Linked DNA regions of Methyloterricola oryzae. The protein of the gene in region 2 interacts with the protein of the main gene of each other region in a pairwise test. Links are inferred from orthologs where the notes say so. Each region holds a gene or a part of one and is shown on either strand. Other genes may lie near its edges.

Evidence for each region. The genes of interacting proteins can lie anywhere in the genome.
Region 1: the proteins of def (region 2) and EK23_RS13545 interact in binary tests that used the Escherichia coli proteins (3 or more experiments, as listed by UniProt). The link is inferred for Methyloterricola oryzae from one-to-one orthologs.

Annotation. Positions count from the first base shown.
Region 1 is NZ_JYNS01000009.1:168,899-173,298, forward strand. Bases 1,421-4,400 are described here. They hold EK23_RS13545 (aspartate-semialdehyde dehydrogenase), read right to left. Parts: upstream 3,432-4,400; coding sequence 2,409-3,431; downstream 1,421-2,408. Other genes in these bases: EK23_RS13540 (motility hub landmark protein FimV), read right to left, coding at 1,421-2,227; leuB (3-isopropylmalate dehydrogenase), read right to left, coding at 3,444-4,400. Also shown: more of EK23_RS13540, read right to left, coding at 1-1,420.
Region 2 is NZ_JYNS01000005.1:155,623-161,155, forward strand. The notes cover bases 2,842-5,533. They hold def (peptide deformylase), read right to left. Parts: upstream 4,610-5,533; coding sequence 4,073-4,609; downstream 2,842-4,072. Other genes in these bases: rsmB (16S rRNA (cytosine(967)-C(5))-methyltransferase RsmB), read right to left, coding at 2,842-3,070; fmt (methionyl-tRNA formyltransferase), read right to left, coding at 3,067-3,999; EK23_RS09215 (2Fe-2S iron-sulfur cluster-binding protein), read left to right, coding at 4,962-5,249; nifL (nitrogen fixation negative regulator NifL), read left to right, coding at 5,361-5,533. In the rest of the region: EK23_RS09190 (sensor histidine kinase), read right to left, coding at 1-1,245; EK23_RS09195 (DUF4390 domain-containing protein), read right to left, coding at 1,227-1,787; more of rsmB, read right to left, coding at 1,784-2,841. UniProt on the Escherichia coli protein: Removes the formyl group from the N-terminal Met of newly synthesized proteins. Requires at least a dipeptide for an efficient rate of reaction. N-terminal L-methionine is a prerequisite for activity but the enzyme has broad specificity at other positions.

The DNA.
Region 1 (4,400 bases), on a different replicon or contig from region 2:
GGATCAGGTTGTCCAGGTCGAGGGCCATGTCCGGCTTGTCTCGCTTAACTTCTGATTTGGCGGATGGAACCTCGAAATCGAGGGCGCCCAGAGTGTCTTCCGTGTCCGAGTCCGTCTGAGGTGGGGCCAGGTCGAGGGCATCGTCGAAGTCGAAGCTCGCCAGATGCGCACCCGGGTCCGCATCGGACTTGCGATTGCCCTCCTCGAAGCGTTTCAGCTCGGCGATGAAATCGTCTTCGATTTCGGGGCCACCTTGCTCATCCAGAAGCTCGCCTCCCAGGTAGGCACTTTCCGCCGCATCCAGCTTGATGTCGCCGACGCCCGAGAACAGCGGATTTCCGGGGCACAACTCCCGCCCCATCTCCTTGACTTTGTCCCAGAAAACGCCATCGGCATCTTTTCCGTCCTCGAACAATTCGACGGCATACTTCTCGAAAGCGCCGCGATTCTCCGTCGCGTAATGGATTTCCAACAGCTTGAGCTTGCATTCGTCGCGTTCGGGATGCTGGGCGATGGCACTGGTGATCAAATCCTCCGCCTGCTTGTAGCGCCCGTAAGCCAGGTACACGTCGGCTTCGGAGATGGGATCCACCTCGTCGGCTTCGCCGCTCAGGGCGTCAAAATCGCTGGGCGTGAATTCGCTGAGGAAGGAACTCTTGGACGAAACCACGATATGTTCCGTGGGCATCGCGTCCAGTATGGGGGTGGGCGTCGGGGTCTCCGCGATGCGGTCGCGCAGGTTCGGAGCCAGGATGCTCTCCGCCTCATCCTGCAGGGCGGCGCGCCGCCGCATGGCGGACCAGGCGATGAAACCGAGCAGGAACAGCGAACCCAGGCCGACGGTGCCAAGCAGCAAGGGTTCATCCAGGAAGGCATCCAGCAGACTCGGCTCCTCCATCGGCGGGGGCGCCGGGCGGGGAGGCTTCACAGCCGGCTTGACCGCCGGTGGTGTCACCGGCGGCAGGGCCTGTTGCTTGGGCGCGGTGGCCGCCTCCGGGGCAGGCGTTATTACCGGTGCCGGAGTAGCCTGCGCGGTTACCGCCGGCTCCGCCGCAGTCGTCGGTGCGGGGGTGGTCACCGCAGGGGTTGCAGTGGGTTGTACCGCAGTCGCCGCCGCCGGCGTGGGCTGCACTTCCGGCGCTACAGCCTGGCCTTGCAGGTTGGCGATCTGCTGATCCTTCAGGGTGAGCAAGCGCTGCATGGCGGTGAGCTGTTGCTCAAGCTCGTTCAGGCGCGAACGAATTTCCTCGTTCTCCTGCTTGACGGTATCGGCCACTTCCAAGGCGATATCGCCCTTGGATTTGCCGCTCTCGTCGCGTCCCGTGCCCGCTTTGCCTTTCTCATCCTGGGGGCTGAGCAGTTTCAGCTGGCTTCCGGAAACCGTCTCGCCGGAGTCAGGTGCCGTCTCCGGTCGCTGCTCCGCAAGCCGCCCCTGTTTGGGCGCGCTGCCTGCCGCTTCCCTCGGCATCCGCGAGGGAAGACTCAGAATCGTATCCCGATCCGGGATCGCCAGCGTCTGGCCGGCTCTCAGTGCGTTGATGTTGTTCCTGATGAAAGCCTGCGGATTGGCCTGATAGAGGGCCGCCATGGCCTGATCCTGGGACACGCCCAACTCGCGCGCCACCAGCCTGGCGATACCCGACAGGGTCTCATTGGTCCTCACGGGACCGTAGCTGGCCCCACGGATGCGCGTCTTGTCCGGGGTTTCGACGCCGACACGGTTGCTCCGGGCGGCGCGCCGCGGCATGTAGTCTTCCTCGGGCGCGGGCCGGGTGCTTCGGACCTCGTCGCTGGTTTCCGGCAACTCCGTGCTTGGGACGGTTTCTTCCTTGAAGGTGGAAGGCGGGTCGAGCAGAACCGTGAATTCGCGCAACATCCTGCCTTGAGGCCAATTGACTTCCAGCAGGAAGTTCAGGAAGGGTTCACGGATCACGTCCTGCGAACTGACGCGGATGGCGTAGCTGCCATCGCGTCTCTGTACCGGCTTGAAGCGCAGTTTGGTCAGCGCGTAGCTGCGTTCGATGCCGGCTTTGCTGAAAGCTTCCGGGGAAGCGAGGCTCACCTTCACATCGTCCAGGGTTTCGGAGCCGGAAGTGACCAGGGGGATTTCCGCGTTCAGGGTCTGGTTCAGTGAGGAACGCAACCGGATGTCTCCGATGCCCAGGGCGCTGGCGCCGAGCGGGGCCAGGACACTCATCACTGCCAGCGTTACGGAAATCTTGCGCACGTCGCCTGCTCCTCGTAGGTCCTTCGTCCAAACCCATCCGCGGGTCTGGCAATCACATTCGTGTTTTGGAAGCCTTGATCTGTGCCGGATGTGACCGCGCTCTCGCGAAGCCGTCCTGACTCTGTTCAGAGCCTGCCCTAGATGGTGACCAAAGCCTCCCCTGCACGAGCAAAGACTAGCTTCAGATGTAGCTTTTTACCAGCAGTTCCGCGATTTGCACGCTGTTGAGGGCCGCGCCCTTGCGAACGTTGTCGGACACGACCCAGAGATTCAATCCGTTGGGATGGGAGATGTCTTCGCGGATGCGGCCCACGAACACCGGGTCTTCGCCTGCGGCTTCCGTCACCGCCGTCGGATAGCCGCCTGGCGCATGCTCGTCCAGCACCGTCACCCCGGGGGCGCGGGACAGGATCTCGCGGGCGCGCTCGGCGCTCAGCTTGTCGCGGGTCTCGATGTGCACCGCTTCGGAATGCCCATAGAACACCGGCACGCGCACGGCGGTGGGATTCACCTGGATGCCGTCGTCGCCCATGATCTTGCGCGTTTCCCACACCATCTTCATCTCTTCCTTGGTGTAGCCGTTCTCCATGAACACGTCGATCTGCGGCAGGACGTTGAAGGCGATCTGCTTGGGGTAGACCTTGGGCGTGATCGGCTTGGCGTTGAGCAGGGCCGCCGTCTGGGTCGCCAGTTCATCGATGGCCTTCTTGCCGGTTCCCGAGACCGCCTGGTACGTGCAGACGTTGATGCGGGTGATGCCGGCGGCGTCGTGCAATGGCTTGAGCGCCACCAGCATCTGGATGGTGGAGCAGTTGGGATTGGCGATGATGCCGCGGTTGGTGTATCGGGCGATGGCCTCGGGGTTCACCTCCGGCACCACCAGCGGAATGTCGTCCTCGTAGCGGAAGCAGGAGGTGTTGTCGACGATCACGCAGCCCGCCTCGGCGGCGATGGGCGCCCAGTGGGCGGACACCGAGGCACCGGCGGAGAACAGGCCGATCTGCGCCTTGGACCAGTCGAAGCCGGCCACATCCTGCACCGTGATCGATTGGCCCTTGAATTCAACCTCGGTGCCGGCGGAACGGGCGCTGGCCAGGGCGAATACCTCGCCCACGGGAAAACGGCGTTGCTCGAGTATGGACAGCATGGTCTCGCCGACGGCGCCGGTAGCGCCCAGCACGGCGACATTGTACGTCTTGCTCATGGTTGGAACCCGTTAGTGCGTTGTTGCTCGGAGGGCGGCGACGATGGCGTCGCCCATGGCGGCGGTGCCGACCTTGTGCGCGCCCTCGGCGTGGATATCCGCGGTGCGAAGGTTCTGGTCCAGCGCCTTGATGACAGCCTTCTCGACCCGTTCCGCCGACGCCGCATCGTCGAAACTGTAGCGCAGCAGCATGGCCAGGGAGAGGATGGTGGCGATCGGGTTGGCGATGCCCTTGCCGGCGATGTCCGGGGCGGAGCCGTGTATCGGCTCGTACATGCCCTTGCCATCCTGGTTGAGGGAAGCCGAGGGCAACATGCCGATGGAGCCGGTGAGCATGGCGGCGCAGTCTGAGAGGATATCGCCGAACATGTTGTCGGTGAGCATCACGTCGAACTGCTTGGGGTTGCGCACCAGCTGCATGGCGGCGTTATCCACGTACATGTGGCTGAGTTCCACCTCGGGGTATTGGGCGGAGACTTCCACCACCACCTCACGCCACAGCTCGGTGCATTCCAGCACATTGGCCTTGTCCACGGAACACAGGCGCTTGTTGCGCTTCTGCGCGATCTGGAAGGCGGTGTGGGCGATGCGCCGGATTTCCGATTCCGAGTAGACCAGGGTATTGAATCCTTCGCGCTCGCCCTGGGTATTGATGCGGCGGCCGCGCGGCTGGCCGAAGTAGATGCCGCCGGTCAGCTCGCGCACGATCATCAGGTCCAGGTTGGACACCACCTCGGGCCTGAGGGTGGAAGCGGCCGCTAGTTGCGGATACAGGATGGCGGGGCGCAGGTTGGCAAACAGGGCCAACTCGGAGCGCAGGCCCAACAGCCCCCGCTCGGGACGGACGGAATAATCGAGGCCTTCCCACTTGGGGCCGCCTACCGCACCCAGCAGGATGGAGTCCGATGCGCGACAGAGTTCCAGAGTCTCGGCGGGAAAGGGGGTGCCGTGGACGTCGTAGGCGGCGCC
Region 2 (5,533 bases):
CGGCGCGTTGAGCAGCAGGGCGAGATCCGCATGCAGGATGGCGTCGGCGGCCGGGTTGGCGGTCTGTAGGTGCATGTGCGCGTCAAAGCTGATGACGCCGGCTGAAAGGTTGCCTAACACGGTTTCCAGGTAGGCCCGTTGCCGCTCCACTTCCATGCGCGAGTTGTGGGCATCATCGCGGGCGCGGGCGATCTTGGCGGTCATGGCGTTGAAGGATTCCACCAGGAAACCCAGTTCGTCCCGGCTTTTCACCGGCAGCTTCTTTTCGTACTGGCCCTCCGCCACGGCGCGGGTTCCTTCCGCCAACCGGCGCACTGGGGCGACGATGCGGCGGATGCTGACGAAAGCCGCCCAGATGGCGGCCAAAAGACTCAGCAGAAGCACCAGGGACAAGGTCAGCGCGAAGCTGGCCTTGAGGGAACTACGCAGGTAGTTCAGTTCCTTGTAGTGTACGTAGGCCTCTTCCACGGTGCTCGCCATTTCCGCCAAGTGGGAGGGCACGGGATAAATGGCCTGCAGGAAGTAGTTTTCGTCGGCGCCGTTGACGGAAGCCACCGCGCGGATCTTGAGACCGCCGGAGGCGGCGGGCTCCAGTCCGATATAGGACTTGCCCTGCTTCATTTGCAGCAGCACGCCTTCGCTGGGCAGGTCGGGGAGGATGGAGTCGGAGCGGAAGCCGCTGGAAACCAGGATGCGCCCGTTTTTGGACAGGACCGTGGTTTCCCCCTCGTCCGAACTGTCGCGCAGTTCTTCCACGGTGATGGCGATCATGGACTGCGGGACGTTTTCCAGGGCGGCGGCGGTTTCCTCGGTCCGCCGCAGCAGGGCCCGCATGCGTTCGTCCAGCGCGGCGCGCCCCAGTTCCAGGGCGTCTTCCATGGCCTTGTCGATGCGCACGTCGAACCAGCTGTCGATGCTCTGCTGCAGGAATTGCATGGAGTAGTAGAAGACTATGGAAGCCGGCGCCAGGGTGAGCATGATGAATAGATACACCATGCGCGCCGTAAGTTTGGAGCCGGCGGCGCGCTTTTTGAGCTGACGCAGCAGCCAGTAGACATTGGCCACCACCAGCCCCAGCAGCATGACCGAACCCAGGGAATTGATCAGCAGCAGGGTGGAGTAAATCTCGCCCAGTTGCGATGAGTCCTGGGTAGCGGAACTCATCAGGTGCAGCGAGGCCACCAGCACGGCGAACAGTGCCATGATGGACAGGCTGATGGGGGGTTTCAGTTTGCGAAAGACCATCGATACCAAGGACTGGAGAGATACCAGGCGGGCGTAACGTAAGCGACGGGGCGCAGGGGCAAGGGCAGGGATTCGATATCCAGGTCTACGGCGACCCGTGCGCGGTAGCGCTGGCCCTTGGACAACCGTTCCAGCGGGGCAATGGGCAGGTCGTGGATGGAGCCCATGTATTCCAGCAAGGCGTTGAAGCTCGCGAAATTGTGCAAGGCGCCGCTTTCCTCCTGAACCAATTGGAACAGCTTGGCCAGGGAATGATAGCGTACCCGGAACAGCATGCGCGCGTCGACATCGGCCCGGCTCCACCAATGGGCACTGTCCCGGACGATCTTGACGCGCAGTGCCAGCGTCAGGGGCACGCCGTTCTTCAGCGCATCGATGGCGGGATCGCTGAAGCGGTAGTCGATATCGGCGTTCAGCACGTACGATTCGTCCACCTCGACCAGTTCCGCGCGCAGTACTTCAAACCCGTAATCGGCAGCCCACAACGGGCCTTGCGGCAGCAACAGCAGCAGGGCCAGCAGCAGGCGGGGCAGCCCGCTCATGCGCGGTGTTCCAGCAGGCAGTAGTAAAAGCCATCCATGTCCTCCTCGCCGGGCAGGATCTGCCGTCCGTATCCTGCTTCGCATCCCCAGTCGGCGATTATGCGGCGCTCCTGCGCGTCCGGTTGGGTGTTGAGGAAGGCGGCAATGCGCGCCTCGTTTTCCTCCCGCAACACCGAGCAGGTGGCGTAGAGCATCAGTCCGCCCGGCGCCAGCAGCGGCCAGGTCGCCTCGAGGATGTGCGCCTGAGTGGCCGCCAGCGCGGCGATGTCCTCGGGACGGCGCAGCCACTTGATGTCGGGATGGCGGCGAATCACGCCGGTCGCGGAGCAGGGGGCATCCAGCAGGATGCGGTCGAACGGCCTGCCGTCCCACCAATCCATTGGATTGGCTGCGTCGCCGGTGATGATCTTGGCCTCAAAGCCTGCGCGTTCGAGGTTTTCCCGGACCCGCGCGTTGCGCTCCGGCGCGATGTCCACGGCCACCATCTCGCATTCCGGGCAGGCTTCCAGGATGGCGGCGGTCTTGCCGCCCGGCGCCGCGCAGACGTCCAGTACCCGCTGCCCCGGCTCGGTGTTGAGCAAGCCGGCGGCCAACTGCGCCGCGGCGTCCTGCACCGATGCCCTGCCTTCAGCGAAGCCCGGCAGACGTTCCACGGGGGAGGCATCGGTCAGCACGATGCCCTGCGGAGCAAAGCGTGCGGGCCTGCCCCCCAGCCCGGCTCCCTGCAGTTGCAACAGGTAGGCTTCGCGCGACGTTTGCAGGGGATTGACCCTGAGACATAGGGGAGCCTGACGGTTTCCCTCCAGCAAGATGGTTTCGTATTCAGCGGGCCAGTCGGCACGCAGGCGCTCGATCAGCCAGGCGGGATGGGCAAAACGCGCCTCCAGGTCGTCATCGGCCAGGCTCTGCAGATGCTCCCGCTGCCGCTGGTAGTTCCTGAGGATGCCGTTGAGCAGTGCGCGGGCCCAGCTCTTGCGCCCCACCGCCGAGACGGTTTCGGCGACGGCGGCATAGGGCTTGACCCGGGTGAATTCCAGTTGATAGAGGCCCAACAGCGCCAACAGGCGAATCTGCTCGTCGCGTATGGGCTTGGTGGCCAGTTGCCGCAGCAGGAAGTCCAGCCGCCAGTATTGACGCAGGACGCCGAAGCAGAGGGCCTGGATGAAGGCGCGATCCTGTTCCTTCGGGGCCTTAGGAAGGATTTCGTCCAGGGCCGCCGTCAGCGATCTGCCGCCGGCGGTGACCGATTCCAGGGCGGTGGCAGCCAGAGCCCGGGCGTTCAATCGACCTGGCCAAGCAACGCGCCGCCGGGATCGTGCGCGTTGAGAAAGTCACGCGCGGCCATGCGCCGTCCACCCGGAAGCTGCAATTCAAGGATGCGCAGCACGCCTTCGCCGGTGCCCACGTCGAAGTGGCCGGGGTTGCGCAGCACGCGGCCGGGTTCCGCGCCGGATACGCCCTCCAGGGCCTGCACCCGCCAGATACGCAAGGGCTGGCCCTGCCATGCGGTTTCCGCCACCGGCCAGGGGTTGAGCCCGCGGACCTGCCGTTCCAGTTCACGCGCGGGCCTGTGCCAACGGATGCTTGCCTCGGCCTTGTCCAGCTTTTCCGCATAGGTGACGAGGGATTCGTCCTGGATTTCGGCCTTCAGGCTGCCCTCGGCCAATCCGGGCAGGCAGTCCTTCAGGGCATCGGCGCCAATCTGAGCCAGCCGCTCCTGCAGTTCGCCCGCGGTTTCCAGGGGCAGAATGCGGCAGGTGGCCTTGTGCAGCATGGGGCCCGCGTCCAGCTTGGGTTCGATGTACATGATGGTGACGCCGGTCTCGGCATCACCCGCCAGGATCGAGCGCTGGATGGGCGCAGCGCCGCGCCAGCGGGGCAGGAGGGAGGCATGCACGTTGACACAGCCCAGGCGTGGAATGGCCAGCACGGCGCGAGGCAGGATCAGGCCATAGGCGACCACTACCAGCAAGTCGGGCTGGAATGCGCGCATGTGTTCTTGATCTTCTGCCTCGCGCAGGGTGGCGGGCTGGCACACCGGTAGTTCATGCTGCAGCGCGAGTTCCTTGACCGGGCAGGCCTTGAGCTTGCGGCCGCGGCCGGCGGGGCGGTCCGGCTGGCAGTAGACACCCGCCACTTCGTGCTCAGAGGCCAGCAACATGCGCAGGGTGGGCACGGCAAAATCAGGCGTGCCGGCAAACAGGATTTTCATGGTTTCGCGAAGGGGGAGGATTTCGACCCGGCAGGCCTCTTATGACGCAGGGCCTGACCCTGATCCGGACGGCTCAGATTGCCACGGTCGCCTTGCGCTCGGGCTCGCCCGATTTCTGCCGGCGGTCCTTTTCCAGTTTCTTCTTCGCGCGATGCCGCTTCAGGGGCGAGAGATAATCCACGAACAGCTTGCCCTCCAGGTGGTCGAGCTCGTGCTGTATGCATACGGCCAGGAGGCCGTCGGCTTCCATCTCGAACGGATTGCCCTCCCGGTCCAGTGCCTTGAACCTGATCTTCTCGGCGCGGCTCACCTTCTCGAACACGCCGGGAACGGACAGGCATCCCTCATCCATCTCCTCGGTGCCTTCCTTTTCCAGGATTTCCGGGTTGATCAGGCAAAGGGGCTGGTCCTTCTCTTCGGAAATGTCGATTACCACCACGCGCTTCTGCACGTTCACCTGGGTCGCGGCCAGGCCGATGCCGGGGGCTTTGTACATGGTTTCCAACATGTCTTGGATCAGGGCCGAGATGGACTCGTCCACGGTCTCGACGGGAAGCGCCTTCTTGCGCAGCCGCTTGTCGGGAAATTCGAGTATCGTCAATATGGCCATGGCCCTAGTCTGTGTTCTGATGCGAAAAATAATTTCAATTCTAACGGAGAATTGATGATCTTTGAATGGCTTAAGTGCTGGCGCCGGCGCCTGGCAAACTATCGGCTCTCTGCATATTAGACGCCTCGGGTCCGCGGAGGTTCATGGTTCGGGGTGGCCGCCCTGCTTGTCGTGTTTGAGACAAGCTACGGGCATTTGTCGTAAATTCGACAAACCAAAAATTGGTAAAACTTAATAAAAACAATAATATAAAATCTGGCTCAGAAATTGTAAGAGCGGGCAGGCTGCGTAGGCAGGCCTCAAGGTGTCGGGCTCATAAGCCTGCGGTCATCACCCAATCCGGTTTCAGTCCATGGCAAAAGCCACCATCACGTTCGAAGACATCAATGTAACGGTCACCGTACCCGCCGGTACCCGGCTCATCGAAATATCCGAGAAGGTGGGCGCAGGCATCACCTATGGATGCCGCGAAGGTGACTGTGGCACCTGCATGATGTTCGTCACGGCGGGAATCGAGAACCTCAGCGAACCTTCCGTGCTGGAGGATAAGATCCTCCGCGAGCATTTCGCCGGCAAGCAGGACCGCCTGGCCTGCCAGGCGCAGGTCCTGGGTGGAGCCGTCACGGTTAGGCCTGCCTAGGCCGAGCACATAAGGAGGCCGAAAGCGCGCGCGGTCCGGGCTTGGCCCTCATGGGCCAGAGCAAGGCACCAACTTTGCTTGGACATTGCTTAGTGTCGAGAGAACGCAGCTATGGCCAAACCCACAAAAGAAAAACTACATAATCTCCAGGACTCCCTGCCCCACGGCCTTCTGGCCGAAACCGTCAGCCAGGCGCCGGTGGCGATTTCCATCACGGATGAAAAGGCGAACATCCTCTACGTGAACCAGAACTTCACAGAAATCACCGGCTATGCACCAGAAGA